Regions from separate parts of the Kosakonia sacchari SP1 genome, predicted to be linked through region 1. Evidence: predicted binding sites of a transcription regulator. Region 1 holds the regulator's gene; each other region holds the start of a gene.
What was found. The regulator CRP, encoded in region 1, controls carbon source genes, mostly activating them, when cyclic AMP is high. The targets are predictions, from matches to a motif close to ATGTGANNNNNNTCACAT.

Region 1 (4,214 bases):
GCGATATTCGCGGCATGGGGCTGCTGATTGGTGCTGAGCTGAATCCGCAATATATAGGCCGCGCGCGCGATTTCCTCTACGCCGCTGCCGATGCGGGCGTTATGGTGCTGAATGCTGGCCCGGACGTCATGCGTTTTGTGCCTTCGCTGATTATTGACGCGCAGGATATCGAAGAAGGGATGAAGCGCTTCGCGGATGCAGTGGCGAAAGTGGTCAACGGTTAAGGCGGCGGTTAAGCCAGATGCCGTGATGCGGGCGCTGACGCCATGCTACCGACGAAATGGTATGCATGGTGTTCAGGTGCCCAATAATCCGCTGTAAATGCTGCTCCAGTGTGCTCATTGGCCCATGCGTTAATGTTTCCGGGGCTTCGAGAATATTCACATCTCCGGATCCTCCCGGCCCGTCATACTCCAGCCGCTGCTGGCAGCGCTGCAGGGCAATTTCGCAGGATTGCAAATAACGTTGCGCCAGTTCCGGCGTCAACATCGTATGTTCGCGCGCCAGCGTCGTCATCGCATTGATATGCTCAACAATAAACTGGCTGTGCGTTACCCACAGTTTCATATCTTCCAGATAACGCGTATTGAATCCCGGTTCCTGCATCGCCTGGTTTAGCGAGTTGAACAGGGCGTTATGCGCCTGGTTCACGCGCATTCGCTGCCAGGCAAGCGGTGTGGGCTGCGGGTTATCGCTTAAGATCAGGCGAATCGCTTCCTGATCTGTTTCCAGCGCATCGTGCGCATTCTGTCGCAGTAAGCCACTTTGCCACTGCGGCCACAGCCAGACCATGCCGCCGAAGGCAATCAGGCAACCAATCAACGTATCTATAAGGCGGGCGACAATAAACTCCTCACCATTTAGTGTCAGCAGCTGCAAGGTGTAGACGGCGGTAATGGTAAAACCCACCATCGCCCAGCCGTAGTTTTTCCGAATAATGAGATAACTGACCAGCGTAATCATCAGCATCGCCGCCAGCGTAAAACCGAGTGGAACATGAAAATGCAGCGTCGCCCCGGCAATCACCAGCCCGGCAATGGTGCCTGCCGCCCGGTGGACAATGCGAACGCGCGTTGCGCCATAACCGTTTTGCGTGACAAACATCACCGTCATCATGATCCAGTAGGGTTTCGGTAAATGCAGGGCGCTGCCCATCAGGCTGGCGATACTGAGCATGACGCTGATTCGCGCGGCATTCCGCAGCGCCGCAGATTTCAGTGATAAATAGCTTTTCAGCGCCGGGAAAAGGGGCAAGCGCCGCTGCTTTTCCGCCATCAGATCGCGGGCATAGAGCGGGCGCTGAGTGCGCAAGACGCGCGCGATACGGCTAAAATGCCAGGCGCAAAACTGCCCAACCGGGTTATCCGGGTGCTGGCGGGCGATTTTTTCCAGCGCGCCAATCTGCTTATCCATGTTGAAGCGCGTGGGATAGCGGTGATAGAGAATGTCGTCTGCCAGCACGCGCAGACGAGCGGCAACGGTTTGTGCGTTCCAGCGGATCACCTGCTCGGCATGGGTTTGTTCCACCAGTTTTTGCACTTCTTCCGGCTGATGCAAACTCACCGAAATGTGCTCTTGCAGATCCAGCCCTACCTGGAAAACCCGCAGTAGCCGTTTGTAATCGTTGTGTTTATTGGCGGCCAGCATATGCAGTTGTTGATAGCACTGGCTTATCATATCCACCGCTTTTTGCTGGCGGGCAAGCAAAGGCGGCAGGGCTTTTTCCGGGTCGGCATGCTGCGTCAGCAAGCTGTATTTCGCCTCGCAGTAGTCTGCCAGTTGCCGGTAGAGCAGGCTGAGAGATTCGCGCAGCGGTTGCTCTCGCCACATCCAGAACCAGAACCAGTTGAACAGCCCGTACCACAACGTGCCCAGCGCATAGATAAGCAGCGGCTCCCATACCGGCATGTTACCGGCAAGGCTGAGCGTAAAGATGGCGGCAATGAGCGAAGCCGGGAGCAGACGGCCGTGCAGTGCGCTGATTTCGGCGGTTACGCCTAAAACCAGCGTCAGCCCGGTGAGGATCAGCGGCAATGGAAGATCTTTCGCCAGCAGTAATTGCACCGCCAGGCTGCTGCCGGCAAACAGGGTTCCGCCAATGATCAGGCGTTTGAAAAAACGTTTATGTGGCGTATCAAGCCCGGCAATGTTGCAGCAGGCGGGAACGAGGGAAAACAGCAGACCTTGTTGTAGATGACCCGAAACCAGACCAATGGCCACAGGTAAACATAACACCAGCGTTTGTCGCAGTGCGTAGTTGATTTCGGGGTGATAAATCAGCCTGCGCCACATGAGGGAAGAAAAACGACGCAGCGCGTAAGCTGCGCCGTTTTACAGATTAACGCGTTCCGTATACGACGATGGTTTTACCGTGGGCGGAGATCAGGTTCTGATCTTCGAGCATTTTGAGAATGCGGCCCACAGTTTCACGGGAACAACCGACGATCTGACCAATTTCCTGGCGAGTAATTTTAATTTGCATGCCGTCCGGATGGGTCATTGCGTCTGGCTGTTTCGCCAGGTTTAACAGCGTTTGCGCGATACGGCCGGTTACGTCCAGGAAGGCGAGGTTACCCACTTTTTCTGAAGTGACCTGCAGGCGGCGCGCCATTTGCGAGGAAAGACGCATCAGGATATCCGGGTTAACCTGGATTAACTGACGGAATTTTTTGTACGAGATTTCAGCCACTTCACAGGCAGTTTTAGCGCGTACCCATGCACTGCGCTCCTGACCCTCTTCGAACAGGCCCAGTTCACCGATAAAATCTCCCTGGTTCAGGTAAGAGAGGATCATCTCTTTACCTTCTTCATCCTTGATCAGCACTGCCACTGAGCCTTTAACGATGTAATACAGCGTTTCCGCTTTTTCACCCTGGTGAATCAGCGTGCTCTTCGACGGGTACTTATGAATGTGGCAATGAGACAAGAACCATTCAAGCGTCGGGTCTGTTTGTGGTTTGCCAAGCACCATGCGCGATTATCCTCTGTTATAAGCTGTCTCAGACACAGGATGAGCCCCTACGTCTGGGGTTGCAATCTAAGCTTCCCGCATCCAGGGAAGCGGACCGTCAGCGTCATCTGCGGTCTCTAAAGTATGATGTCATGCATACATGCGTAACATCCATTTATCTCTGTAGCATCCAGAGTGTTTTAGCATAGCTTTTACCGCCTGTCTCCTGGTGTCTCGCTTCAGCATGACGCAGGTCGCCTTCCGTTGCGAGTTTTGTTATGTACGCGTAATCTGTAAAGAAAATTGCCACTCCGGAGTGAAGAAAATGCAGGCACGTGTGAAATGGGTTGAAGGGTTAACGTTCCTTGGCGAGTCCGCATCGGGCCACCAAATCCTGATGGACGGTAACTCCGGCGACAAAGCGCCAAGCCCGATGGAAATGGTGCTGATGGCGGCGGGCGGATGCAGCGCCATTGATGTGGTTTCTATTTTGCAAAAAGGGCGTCATGACGTGACCGACTGCGAAGTGAAGCTGACTTCAGAGCGTCGCGAAGAAGCGCCGCGCCTGTTTACCCACATCAATTTGCACTTTATCGTCAGCGGTAAAGATCTGAAGGATGCGGCGGTTTCCCGCGCGGTGGATTTATCCGCGGAGAAGTATTGCTCCGTGGCCTTGATGCTCGAAAAAGCGGTGAAGATCACCCACTCTTACGAAGTTATCGAAGCCTGATGCGAAAAGCCCGGCGGCACGTGGCTGACCGGGCTTTCTGCATTATTTGATCTTTTTGCCTTCCATCAGCCGTTGCACCAGCGGCGTCATAATCAGCTCCATCGCCAGCCCCATTTTTCCGCCAGGTACCACCAGCGTATCCATATGCGAGATAAACGAGCCTTGCAACATCGCCAGTAACCACGGGTAATCAATCCCTTCCAGATTACGGAAGTGGATCACCACAAAACTCTCGTCCAGTGAAGGAATGCCTTTCGCGGCAAACGGATTGGACGTATCCACCGTTGGCACGCGCTGGAAGTTAATGTGCGTACGGGAAAACTGCGGCGTAATAAAATTGATGTAATCCTCCATCGAACGCACGACAGAATCCATTACCGCTTCACGCGAATGCCCGCGCTCGCTGGTATCGCGGACAAGTTTTTGAATCCATTCCAGGTTGACGATCGGCACCACGCCCACCAGCAAATCCACATGACGCGCGACATCGTTTTGCGGCGTCACCACGCCGCCGTGCAGACCTTCATAAAACAG
Region 2 (4,214 bases), 2.2 Mb from region 1:
CGCTGGTGGTGGGCTGCGAGGGGATAAACCGGTTCAGCGTGACGCCGCCGTGCGTACGGCTGATCACCCCTTCCTGATCGAGCTTAATCAGGTCGCGGCGAATGGTCGCCGGAGAAGCGTCCGTGGCGGCCACTAGTTGATCTACCGTCACCAGATTATGCCCTTTCAGGTAGTCCATAATCTGCTCTAACCGGTTATATCCCTTCATATTATTCCCGTGTAATTTGCATCGCTAACTGAATGGATACCGCCATGCTTTCCGCTTTCGCTTTTCCGCGCCAGGCAATATCAAATGCGGTGCCGTGATCCGCAGAGGTGCGAATAAACGGCAAACCCGCGGTGATATTAACGCCATCGTAAAAGCCCAGCAATTTTAACGGAATATGTCCCTGGTCGTGGTACATCGCCACCACTATGTCATACATCCCTTCATGGCACTGCATAAACACCGTATCAGGCGGGCACGGCCCACTAACGTTCAACCCTTCAGCTTTCATCGCTTGTACCGCCGGGCCGACAATCTTGATCTCTTCATCGCCAAACAGACCATTTTCCCCGGCGTGCGGGTTAACCCCCGCCACCGCAATACGCGGGTTGTCATAGCCAACGCGACGCAGGAACGTATCCGCAACGCGAATCACCGTTTTCACCCGATCCTGATTAAGGGTGTCGAGAAATTTTCGCAGCGCGATATGAGTGGTGATATGGATGACTTTCAGCTTATCGGTATACAGCACCATGGCGTAATCTTTGCTGTCGGTCAGGTGCGCCAGCAGTTCGGTATGCCCCGGATAATGGTGCCCGGCTAAATGCAGCGCCTCTTTATTCAACGGCGCGGTGGCGATGGCTTTCACTTCGCCTTTCATCGCCAGTTCGGTCGCGCGTTTCACACAGCGGTAGGCCAGATCCCCCGCCTGCGCCTGCACAACGCCCGGTTGCAACCCGGCGGGATCGGTCAGTGGTTCGTCAATGACGTTAATGATGCCGGGGGCAAAACGCGCGTCCGCCACCTGCTCAACCACTTTCAGTTCGGCATGCGGCGTGATATTGAGCGCCAGAATACGTTGCAAGGTTTGCGCACAGCCCACCACCACTACCGGCGCACCGGATAACTCTCCCTCGACCAGCGATTTAATAATAATTTCCGGGCCAATACCCGCCGGGTCGCCCATCGTTACAGCAATGATATTAGTCACTCGATTTCTCCTCGATAAAATGCAGAACCTTAAGCAAGGTAGTTTCGTCACCAAAGCCACCCGCTTTGGTCATCACCGGTCGTTGCCATTCGCAACCTGAAAAATAACCCCACGGTACGCACCCTGCGGCGCGTCCCTGGATACGAAAACTTGACGCCCCTAACGCCTTTGCGACCGCCACCGCCACATCCCCGCCGGAGAGATAAAGCGCTGCGGGCGTCACCTCACGCAAAACCTCACAGGTGAGTTGCGCCAGAAATGTGCAGATACGCTCTCCCAGTTCGCTGCGGCTTACGCCCAGCCGCGCACAAAGTGCGGTTATCTGATGGCGCGCCTGCTCATCCACGCAGGTGTGCACAATGCAGTGTTTCCCCTGTGCCAGCACGGCAACAATTGTCTGGCGATACGCAGGTTGTGCGGCGCTAAACACCGTGTCGACATCAATCAGCAGATGTTCCACGTTCGGTTGCTGCGCGACGCGCGCCACCTGCTGTTGAGCGATTTCACTCATTGAGCCTACCACCGCCAGCACCGCATGCGGCTTTTCGGCCGCCAGCCTGCGCGCCAGCGCGTCGCATAATCCGGCAGAGCCGACCAGCAGCGGCGTTGTGGCAGCGTTTGCCGCCTGAGCGATGATCGCATCAAGATCTTCATCACTCTGCGCATCGACCACCAGCAGTAACGGCTTATCTGGCGTGGCCTGTGCGAGTGCTTTTGCCAGTTGTGCAGGTTGCACATAGCGACACGCTGCATTGCTGTGGGCTGCCAGTAGTGCGCCAATATCGGCGCTGGTCACCGGCGTTTTCGGATCGCTGGCAAACTCGGTTTGCGTGAGCAGTTCGCCATTGACATAGCACTGACCATTACGGGTGATGCGCCCGGCTGCCGGAAACGCCGGGGCAATGATTACCGCCGCCGCGTTGCAGGCTTGCCTCATCGCCTCGACTTCCGCGCCGACATTGCCGCGCAACGTGGAGTCGATCTTTTTCACCAGCCAGTCGGGGTTGTAGCGTGCGGTTATTTCGTTGGTGAATGCCGTGACGCACGCCATTGCCTCGCTCACGCTCAGCGCCCGGCTGTCGCTGTTAAAAATGATCGCCTGCGCCGAACTTACAAATGGTGTCGTTAACGCGACATCCACCTGCATCCCGGTTTGCGCCAGGCTGACACCCGCATCATTCGCGCCGGTAAAATCATCGGCCAGCATCACCACCTGTTTGTCCACGCGTTGTTCGTTCATCCCTTCTCCGGGTCATTATGCACTGGATATGATTATATTCAATCATGATTGATTATATGTGAGCAAGATCAACTTATTCAGTTTGCGAATAAATTATAAATTTAGGCCATGTAGTGACGGTGATGAATAAAAGATGATTGAGTTCAATCACCATAACAGAGACAGGAGAAGGTTGTGGTAACGATTAACAGCACCCTGATAAGCGGCGCGGGGGCGATCCCGGCGATTGCGCCACTGCTTGCGGGTAAAGAGAAAGTGTTACTGGTCAGCGACGGCAACATTATCAAACTGGCTGCCACCCAGCAGATCCGTACATTGCTGGAGACAAACGGTCGCCGCGTGCAAGTCATTGATAATGTTCCGCCCGAACCCAGCCAGCATGATGTGGCGAATATCCTGCAGAACCTGCACGACACCGCCGTGGATCTGGTGGTGGGCATTGGCGGCGGCAGCGTGCTGGATGTCGCCAAACTGCTGTCGGTGTTATGCCACCCGGCATCACCGGGGCTGGACGCGCTGCTGACGGGAGAAAAACCGACTGACCGCGTTGCTTCGCTGCTGATCCCCGCCACCGCCGGTACCGGCTCGGAAGCCACACCCAACGCCATTCTCGCCATCCCAGAGCAGGACACCAAAATCGGCATTATTTCACCAGTGATGCTACCGGATTACGTGGCGTTGCTGCCGGAGCTGACCACCAGCATGCCCGCGCATATCGCTTCTTCTACCGGCATTGATGCCCTGTGCCATTTGATTGAGTGCTTCACCGCCACCATCGCCAACCCGGTGAGTGACAACGTGGCGCTGATCGGTTTAGGCAAATTGCTGCGCAATATCGAAACGGCGGTCAATGAACCGCACAACCTGACCGCCCGGCTTGAGATGCTGTGGGCCTCTTATTACGGCGGCGCGGCGATCACCCATGCCGGAACCCATCTGGTGCATGCGCTTTCGTATCCGCTCGGTGGCAAATACCACCTGCCGCACGGTGTGGCGAACGCCATTCTGCTCGCGCCATGCATGAAAGTGGTACGCCCGCACGCGGTAGAGAAATTTGCCCAGGTGTGGGATCTGGTACCTGACGCCGACACCACGCTCAGTGCGGAAGCAAAATCGCACGCGCTGGTGGCGTGGTTTGCCGCGCTGGTCAAACGCCTGAATCTGCCCGACAACCTCGAGGCGCTCGGCGTGCCGCGCGAGGATGTCCCGGCACTGAGCGACGCCGCGCTAAATGTGAAGCGCCTGATGAACAACGCCCCATGCACCGTCAGCCACCAGGACGTGCAGGCCATTTATCAGACGCTGTTTTAACCCCAATTCGAGGGAGTGAGTCATGAGTAAGCAGATTAATGGCGTGCTGACCGCCATCGTGACGCCTTTTGACGTTGACGGGGACGTTAACCCGCAGACGCTCAAACAGCAGATCAACCGCCAGTTGGCAGCCGGAAACGGCATTTTTTGCGGTGGCACCAACGGCGAATTCTTCGTGCTGAATGAGCAGGAAAAAGTGGCCGTCACCGCGACCTGCGTCGATGAAGTTGCCGGGCGTATGCCCGTGGTGGCGCATATCGGCGAAATCTCCACGCGCGACACCATTCGTCTGGGTAAGCAGATTGAAAAACTGGGTGTTGATGCGGTATCGGTTATCACGCCCTATTTTGTGCCGCTGAAACAAGATGAGTTGATTGCCCACTACACCGCCGTGGCGGATGCGTTAAGCGTTCCGGTCTTTCTCTACAACATCCCGGCGCGCACTGGTAACACCATTGAACCGCAAA
Region 3 (4,214 bases), 2.2 Mb from region 1:
GCCGGGACTCACTCTCAGAGCATTATCAGGTATGATAGTTCAACCAAGTTTGAATCAACGTGTCACTGATGCTGAAAACAACACTCCTGTTCTTTGCCACCGCGCTGTGTGAAATCGTCGGTTGTTTTTTGCCCTGGCTGTGGCTAAAACGTGGCGCTACGCCACTGTTAATTATTCCCGCAGCATTCGCGTTGGCCATGTTCGTCTGGTTGTTAACGCTGCATCCGGCGGCCAGTGGGCGCGTTTACGCGGCATACGGCGGTGTGTATGTGTGTACCGCGTTGATTTGGCTACGTGTGGTCGATGGCGTAAAACTCAGCGTTTACGACTGGCTTGGGGCGCTCATCGCGATGTGCGGGATGTTGATCATTGTTGCTGGCTGGGGCCGGGCGTGATGTACGCCATTTTCGATAGTGTGTGGCAGACTCGCTGTTCGCATACCGTCTTCGTTTCAATCCACGCTTTAGCTCTTTGTGAGACGGTTTGAATAGCCCCAGAGGCGAAACCCAGCTCGCGAAGCTGCTTATGACGTATAGTTACAGATTTTGACCTGGCGTGAATTTCTTCACTATGGCCGGTTCAGCAAGTCTGTTTAAGATGATGTCCGCTGTATACTAACAGATTGATTTTCTGTCGAACCCTTCCTGCGCATTGCCCGCGAGCGCTATTACTTTTAAAACGCTTTTTTCCACACTTCCACATCGCCGCGCATCCTGCACAATCACATTAACTCATCTCATTTTCACGCTGAATACATTCATCGCTTTAAAGCAAAGTTGAATATGTGTTTTTTTTGACACATTTAGTTACCATTCTAGTTAGTGTAGTCCGCAAATCCTGTCGCAAATCATAGTCTGCTTTACAGCAGTCCGTAATCTATTGAACCACTGTTTCACTTAATAAGATGAGTCTCACCATGGAAAACAGGCTATTAAAGGCGAAAGCCACGTTACCTACTTATGACCGTAACAAATTGGTTGCGCGCATTGTGCACCTTGGTTTTGGTGCGTTTCACCGCGCGCATCAGTCAGTTTATGCCGATATTCTTGCCGCAGAGCATGGCAGTGACTGGGGCTATTGCGAGGTCAATTTGATTGGCGGTGAGCAGCAAATTGCCGATCTCAAGCAGCAGGATAACCTCTATACCGTGGCGGAAATGTCTGCCGATGCGTGGACTGCGCGCGTGGTGGGCGTAGCAAAACGCGCCCTGCACGCACAGGTGGATGGCCTGGAAACCGTGCTCGCCGCCATGTGCGAACCGCAGGTTACCATTGTTTCACTGACTATCACCGAGAAAGGCTATTGCCACTCACCGGCGACGGGCAAACTGATGCTCGATCACCCATTAATTGTTGGCGACCTGCAAAACCCGCAGCAGCCAAAATCGGCCGCGGGCGTGGTCGTGGAAGCCCTGGCGCGCCGTAAAGCGGCAGGTTTACCGGCTTTCAGCGTGATGTCCTGCGACAACATGCCGGAAAACGGCCATGTCACCCGCAATGTGGTCTGCGCTTACGCGCGCGCGGTGAGCGCAGAATTAGGTGACTGGATTGAAGCGAATGTGACGTTCCCGTCAACCATGGTAGACAGAATTGTTCCGGCTGTGACCACCGAAACGCTGGATAAAATCGAACAACTGACCGGTGTCCGCGATCCTGCGGGCGTGGCCTGTGAGCCGTTCCGCCAGTGGGTGATTGAAGATAATTTCGTCGCGGGTCGTCCGGCGTGGGAAAAAGCTGGCGCCGAGCTGGTGGCGGATGTGGTGCCGTTTGAAGAGATGAAACTGCGCATGCTGAACGGCAGCCACTCCTTCCTGGCGTACTTGGGTTATCTGGCCGGTTATCAGCACATCAATGAGTGCATGGAAGACGAGAACTACCGTCGCGCCGCACACGCGTTGATGTTGAAAGAGCAGGCACCAACACTGAAAGTGCAGGGCGTGGATCTGGCGCATTACGCCGATCTGCTGATCGCGCGTTACAGCAATACCGCATTGCGTCACCGCACCTGGCAGATCGCCATGGACGGTAGCCAGAAACTGCCGCAGCGTATGCTGGATTCTGTGCGCTGGCATTTAGTGCATCAGCGTGATTTCTCTCTGCTGGCGCTGGGGATTGCTGGCTGGATGCGTTATGTCGGCGGCGTCGACGAGCAGGGGAAAGCGATCGAAGTGTGCGATCCGTTGCTGACAGTGATCCAGAACGCGGTTAACAACAGCGCGCAAGGTGAAGCCCGCGTGCATGCATTGCTTGGAATTGAGGCGATTTTTGGCAATGAATTGCCGAAAGATGCGACCTTTGTGGCTCAGGTGAAAAAAGCCTATTTGACATTGCTGGATAAAGGCGCGAAAGCCACAGTGGCGCAGTACGCTGCAGCACTTTAACTGCGAGCATTTAATCCAGTATATAAACAGTGAATGCCGCCATGGCGGCATTCTTTTTTACCACACGCATTTTTAATGCTTAGTGTAAGCCAAGACGAATCAATTCAACCGGTTCGAATTTACCTTCGCAGCCTTCCACTTCCACCGTTTTGCTACGGCGCAGTTGCGCGGGGTTTAACCCCTCGGCGTGAATCGCGACGATTTTGCCAGTGCGGCCAGTGCCATTAATCATCACGCGCGTACCGGTGGTGATAGCGTTACGGTTACGATCATACGTCATCATGGTGGTTTCTCCTTATTGAAATCCGCAAAACGAAACGGGGCAGAAGATGTCCCCGAAATGGACGCCTTATAAATACGCCCCTGAGCTCATGAGTTTTTGTTTTTGATCAAAGTCACACTTTTTTGCGCGAAAAAAATGTGACCTGGCGGAGATAAGAAGGGGAAAAATTACTCTTCGCTGAACCAGTCGCGGTTTTCCTGGCGAATGGTTTTTACTGACTCGCTGATTTCCTGCAAATGCAGCGTCATGGCGCGATCAACGGCGTCGGCATCGCGTTTTTCCAGTGCGGAGAAAATATCGATGTGCTGGCGCAGCAGCATCTCTGGCGGCGAAACATGATCAAGACTCATATAACGCACACGGTCGATGGTCGCTTTAATATTTTCGATAGTGTCCCACGCTAACTGGCAGTCGGCGATGAGCGCCAGCTTCTGGTGGAAATTATCATCCAGCTCAAAAAAGTCATTCAGTTGCTTACGCTCAATCGCGGTGCGCTGCTGATTAAGGTTTTGCTCCAGCTGGTAACAGGCGCTGTCGTCAATCATCGTTGCGGCGCGGCGGGCGACGGCGCACTCAATGGCCTGACGAACAAAACAGCCGTTACGCACCTGCATCATGGAGATTTTATTGACGTAGCTACCGCGCTGCGGGCGGATTTGGATCAAGCCGTTTTCTGCAAGTTTAATAAAGGCTTCGCGTACCGGCTGGCGTGAGACATCAAAGCGCACCGACACCTCTTTTTCCGACAACGGCGTGCCCGGTGGGATCAGGCAATGAACGATGTCCCGCCGTAAGATGCGGTAAATTTGTTGATTGACGGGCTGTGTAGGGTTGAGTTGCGTTTCAGCGGCCATTCGCTCTTACTTTTTAAAGGGTTAACCTGTCTACCATACCATTAATTTAACGCACATCCCATACCCGGCCCGCAGGCCGGGCGGGGAAATTACCCTTCGCGATGCACGCTAAGACCGGCATATGTCTGGCTGACCGGCATCATTTCGAGGGTGTTGATATTGACATGCTTCGGCAACGTGGCGACCCACCACACCGCTTCGGTAACGTCTTCCGGCGTCAGCGCAGTAGTGTTCTCGTAAGTTTTCCCGGCTTTCGCGTCGTCGCCTTTAAAGCGCACATTTGAAAACTCCGTGCCGCCCACCAGACCCGGCTCGATATTGGTCACGCGCACGGCGGTGCCGCTGAGATCGGTACGTAAGTTGAGGCTGAATTGTCGCACAAAGGCTTTGCTCGCGCCGTAGACGTTGCCGCCTGCATAAGGCCAGCTACCGGCGGTGGAACCGATATTGATGATGTGGCCGCGATTACGCTCAACCATGCCCGGCAGCACCGCGCGCGTCATATACACCAGACCTTTATTATTGGTGTCGATCATGGTTTCCCAGTCATCGACATTCGCTTTATGTGCCGGCTCCAGACCCAACGCCAGACCTGCGTTGTTAACCAATACATCAATTTCGCGCCATGCGGTAGGCAGGGCAGAGATAAACTCTTCAATCGCCGCGCGGTTGCGCACGTCCAGTTGTGCGGTATAGA
Region 4 (4,214 bases), 500 kb from region 1:
CAACGTCATCGCCCTGCCAGCAGTGCATGGAAACCGGCAGCCTGTCGAGCTGGCGCAGTGCCTCCTCGACATCGATCCCCACAGCGGCGAAACGCTGTTTAGCTATGTCCCAGGCTTGTTCAAGTTGAGTGGTCATGCGCAAAGCTCCTTTGTCTGTCGTTTTTGCTGAAAGCGCGCGACGTAGCGGGCGATTTCATTATCAGGATTAGGGGAAAACGTAATCAGTGAATGGTTAGCCGTGACCAGCTGGCGAAAATCATCGACGTTGCTTAGCTCATCCAGCGTCATCAGTTGCACGCCAATATTGCCCAGTGTCGAGGCCTCCACCGGCCCGGCGACGACCGGCAGCCCGCAGGCATCGGCGCAGAGCTGGTTCAGTAACTGGTTCTGGCAGCCGCCGCCGACAATATGCAGGCGGGTAAACGGCTTACCACGCAGGAAAGCCAGTTCGCTCAGCACATCGGCATACAGCAGCGCGAGGCTATCGAAGATGCAGCGCGCCAGTTCGGCAGCGTTTTGCGGTACGGGTTGACCCGCTTCCCGGCAGGCGGCCTGGATTTCGGCGCTCATATTGTCCGGGTTGATAAAGCGATCGTCGTTCGGATTAATCACGCAGCGGCAGAGAGGGAGCGGCTCGGTGAGCGCGATCAGCGCTGGCAAATCGGTGATGTTTTGCTCTTTCAGCACGCGTTGCAGCAGCCACAATCCCATGATGTTTTTCAGCACCCGGTAACGGCCTTCGGCACCGCCTTCGTTGGTGATATTGGCGGCGAGCGCCTCATCGCTGGTGTGCGGGGTTTTGCTCTCAAAGCCCATCAGTGACCAGGTGCCGGAAGAGAGATACGCCGCATCGTGGTTTTCCAGCGGTGCGGCGATAACCGCGCTGGCAGTGTCGTGGCTGGCGACGGCGACGACCGGAATGGCATTACCCTGTGGGCAGATCCAGTTGCCGATAACGTTGCCAGGATGGGTTGGCGTGCCAAACCAGCGAGCCGGAACGCCTGCCCAGCTCAGCAGTGATTCATCCCAGTTATCGGTGTTGATATTGACCAGTTGGGTGGTGGTGGCGTTGGTGTATTCCCAGTTGAGGTTGCCGGTCAGGCGGTAGCTGAAGTAATCCGGGATCAGCAGCACGTGATCGGCCTGTTCCAATAAGTGCGGTTGCTGTTCTGCCAGTGCGCGTAACTGGTACAGGGTGTTGAAGGGTAAAAACTGAATACCGCTGCGGCGATAGATATCGGCTTTGCCGGGATTTTGCAGCGCCCGGTGCATCACGCCATCGGTGCGATTATCGCGGTAGGCAATCGGCAGCCCGACGCGCTGGCCGTCGCGATTGATCAGGATGTAATCGACGCCCCAGGTATCAATACCGATGCTGTCCGGTTGTATGCCTTCGGCGCAAACCTTGTTCAGGCCGAGGCGGATTTCGGCTTCCAGGCCGTCGATATCCCAGCAATCAAAGCCGTCCACTTTTTGCAGACAGTTTACAAAACGGTGGATTTCGCGAAGCGAAAGCGTGCGGTTCTGGCGGTCATAGCGCGCCAGCATGACGCGTCCGCTGGAGGCGCCTAAATCCACCGCAACACAATGGCGAAAAGTCATGATCGGGTCCTTCTTAGAGTCATTGCGGACAGTCTAAAAAGGGCGGAACCGTCGTACCTTCTTGCTACTGACAACGGCGATTTCGCGCTGGCAAGAAAGCAAAGGTGAACGTGAGAGAGTTCACAGTTTCCAGTAATCGCGAGGTTTTCGGCCATTGTGACCCTCACCACATTTCCCGATCTTTCCGGCCGTTTCTTGAAAAAACGGCAGGCTATGCGCAAATCGGCGTCGAAAATTTAAGGTGAGGTCGAAAACCCTTAATTACTATTTTGAGAACATTTCTCAAGACCGGGGCCATCATGACCGTATTGCATAGCGTGGATTTTTTTCCGTCAGGTAAATCACCCGTTGCCATTGAACCGCGATTGCCCCAGGCCGCGTTTCCGGAACATCATCATGATTTTCATGAAATTGTGATTGTTGAACATGGAACGGGGATTCATGTGTTCAATGGTCAGCCTTATACCATCAGCGGCGGGACGGTCTGTTTTGTGCGCGATCATGACCGCCATTTGTATGAACATACCGATAATCTCTGTTTGACCAATGTGCTGTACCGTTCGCCGGATGCGTTCCAGTTCCTTGCCGGGTTGAACCAGTTGCTGCCGCAGGAGCAGGACGGGCATTACCCATCGCACTGGCGGGTAAGCCAACACACGCTGGGGCTGGTGCGCGGCATCATTAGTCAGATGGAAGAGATGGGCAGTGAAGCGACAACCCATGACATTGCCAACCGCGAGATCCTGTTTATGCAGTTGCTGGTGTTATTGCGTAAAAGCAGCCAGCAGGAAGATGCGGGCAACAGCGATGCGCGGCTCAACCAGCTGATGCTGTGGCTGGAGGATCACTTCGCCGAGGATATTTGCTGGGAGTCGCTGGCGGAACAGTTCACCTTGTCGTTGCGTACGCTGCACCGCCAGCTAAAACAGTCCACCGGCATGACGCCGCAGCGCTATTTGAACCGCCTGCGGTTGATTAAAGCGCGCCATATGCTGCGCCATAGCGACGAGAGTGTTACCGATATCGCCTTTCGCTGCGGTTTCGGCGACAGTAACCACTTTTCGACGCTGTTTCGCCGCGAGTTTGACTGGTCACCGCGTGATATCCGCCAGGGGCGCGACACGCTGCTTCAGTAACGAGAAGGCTATCACCGATTTTTTGCCGGGCTTCCGTTAATAATGTCAGGTTGTTCACGGCAGAGGTGGCGTTGTGGCTGGTCAGTTAATTCTTCGTAAAGCAGACTTTTTCCCGCGCGCCGGACAGGCGGTCGCGGTGGCCGATCGCTACCCGCAAAATGTTTTTGCCGAACATACCCATGAGTTCTGCGAACTGGTGATGGTGTGGCGCGGCAATGGTTTGCACGTGCTTAATGGCCGCCCTTACCGCATTACGCGCGGCGATCTGTTTTATATTCGCGCCGAAGATTGCCACTCTTACGCCTCGGTTAATGACCTGGTGTTGCAGAACATTATCTACTGTCCGGACCGGCTGACGCTGAACCTCGACTGGGCGGCGCATATTCCGGGGCTTAACGGCGCGCCAGGGAACCCGCACTGGCGTATTGGCAGCAGCGGAATGGCGCAGGCGCGGCAGGTGATTACGCAACTGGAACATGAGAGCGCGAAGGACGATCCGCTGGCCAATTTGATGGCGGAAACCCTGTTTGCCCAACTGGTGATGACCTTAAAACGGCACCGTTTTGCCACCGATAACCTTGCCGCGACCCATAGCGAAACGCTGCTGGATAAGCTTATTACCGCGCTTTCCGGCAGCCTGAATCGCAGCTTTGTGCTGGAGCGTTTTTGTGAACAGGAACAGTGCAGCGAGCGGGCGCTGCGCCAGCAGTTTCGTACTCAAACCGGGATGACCATCAACCACTATTTGCGTCAGTTGCGCATTTGCCACGCGCAATTTTTGTTGCAGCACTCCGAGCAGATGATCAGCGAAATCGCCATGCAGTGTGGCTTTGAGGACAGTAATTACTTTTCGGTGGTGTTTAGCCGCGAGGTAGGGATGACGCCAGGTCAGTGGCGTCATCGTAGCCGGGTTGCTGCCTGATTAGCTCGCCATGCCGAGGCCGACGATATTGGCGGCGACAATGATTACCACACAACCGAGACTCAGCACACTTACCGGTTGTCGTCCGGCGTTCTTCCACTCTTTGAGCACCAGCCCAACCAGCCCGCCGCACAGCACATAGAAGCTCATATGCAGCATCCAACTAATGTAGTCATACTGCCCCGGAATACGCGCATGGCCCCAGGCGTAGAAGAAGAATTGCAGATACCACATCAGGCCGCCCAGCGCGGAAAGCAGGATATTGCTGATGATCAGCCCTTTTGCCAGCGAGAAGTCGGCTTTTAGCGACAGGTTTTTTACTTTTGCCAGGCGGATAAAACAGAAACTCAGGTTGACCAGCGCACCGCCGCCCATGATCACCACATAACTTGGCAGCGCAGTGTAGAGCGGGTCGATACCCAGTGCGGCAGCGGCTTCGTGCATTGGTTTGGCGGCATTCATCGCAAAGGACATCCCGGCAGAGAACACGCCGCACATTACCGCCAGCGCTAACCCTTTTCTCAGGTTGAACTCTTCGGCTTTGATGCCCATTT

Region 2: the regulator CRP is predicted to act here: its motif matches at 2,493-2,510, upstream of C813_RS35165 (iron-containing alcohol dehydrogenase).
Region 3: the regulator CRP is predicted to act here: its motif matches at 2,764-2,781, upstream of ydfZ (putative selenium delivery protein YdfZ).
Region 4: the regulator CRP is predicted to act here: its motif matches at 1,757-1,774, upstream of rhaS (HTH-type transcriptional activator RhaS).

Annotation. Positions count from the first base shown of each region.
Region 1 is NZ_CP007215.2:389,903-394,116, forward strand. Features, by position in the region: gene argD (bifunctional acetylornithine/succinyldiaminopimelate transaminase) at 1-224, shown strand, start outside; gene C813_RS24755 (YccS/YhfK family putative transporter) at 214-2,292, opposite strand; gene crp (cAMP-activated global transcriptional regulator CRP) at 2,339-2,971, opposite strand; gene C813_RS24765 (OsmC family protein) at 3,276-3,680, shown strand; gene C813_RS24770 (phosphoribulokinase) at 3,723-4,214, opposite strand, start outside.
Region 2 is NZ_CP007215.2:2,579,637-2,583,850, forward strand. Features, by position in the region: gene C813_RS35150 (DeoR/GlpR family DNA-binding transcription regulator) at 1-208, opposite strand, end outside; gene C813_RS35155 (D-threonate 4-phosphate dehydrogenase) at 210-1,196, opposite strand; gene dtnK (D-threonate kinase) at 1,189-2,436, opposite strand; gene C813_RS35165 (iron-containing alcohol dehydrogenase) at 2,611-3,747, shown strand; gene C813_RS35170 (dihydrodipicolinate synthase family protein) at 3,770-4,214, shown strand, end outside.
Region 3 is NZ_CP007215.2:2,602,921-2,607,134, reverse strand. Features, by position in the region: gene C813_RS35290 (YnfA family protein) at 69-395, shown strand; gene C813_RS35285 (mannitol dehydrogenase family protein) at 917-2,380, shown strand; gene ydfZ (putative selenium delivery protein YdfZ) at 2,460-2,663, opposite strand; gene C813_RS35275 (GntR family transcriptional regulator) at 2,831-3,517, opposite strand; gene ydfG (bifunctional NADP-dependent 3-hydroxy acid dehydrogenase/3-hydroxypropionate dehydrogenase YdfG) at 3,607-4,214, opposite strand, start outside.
Region 4 is NZ_CP007215.2:4,791,611-4,795,824, reverse strand. Features, by position in the region: gene rhaA (L-rhamnose isomerase) at 1-136, opposite strand, end outside; gene rhaB (rhamnulokinase) at 133-1,602, opposite strand; gene rhaS (HTH-type transcriptional activator RhaS) at 1,902-2,738, shown strand; gene rhaR (HTH-type transcriptional activator RhaR) at 2,812-3,660, shown strand; gene rhaT (L-rhamnose/proton symporter RhaT) at 3,661-4,214, opposite strand, start outside.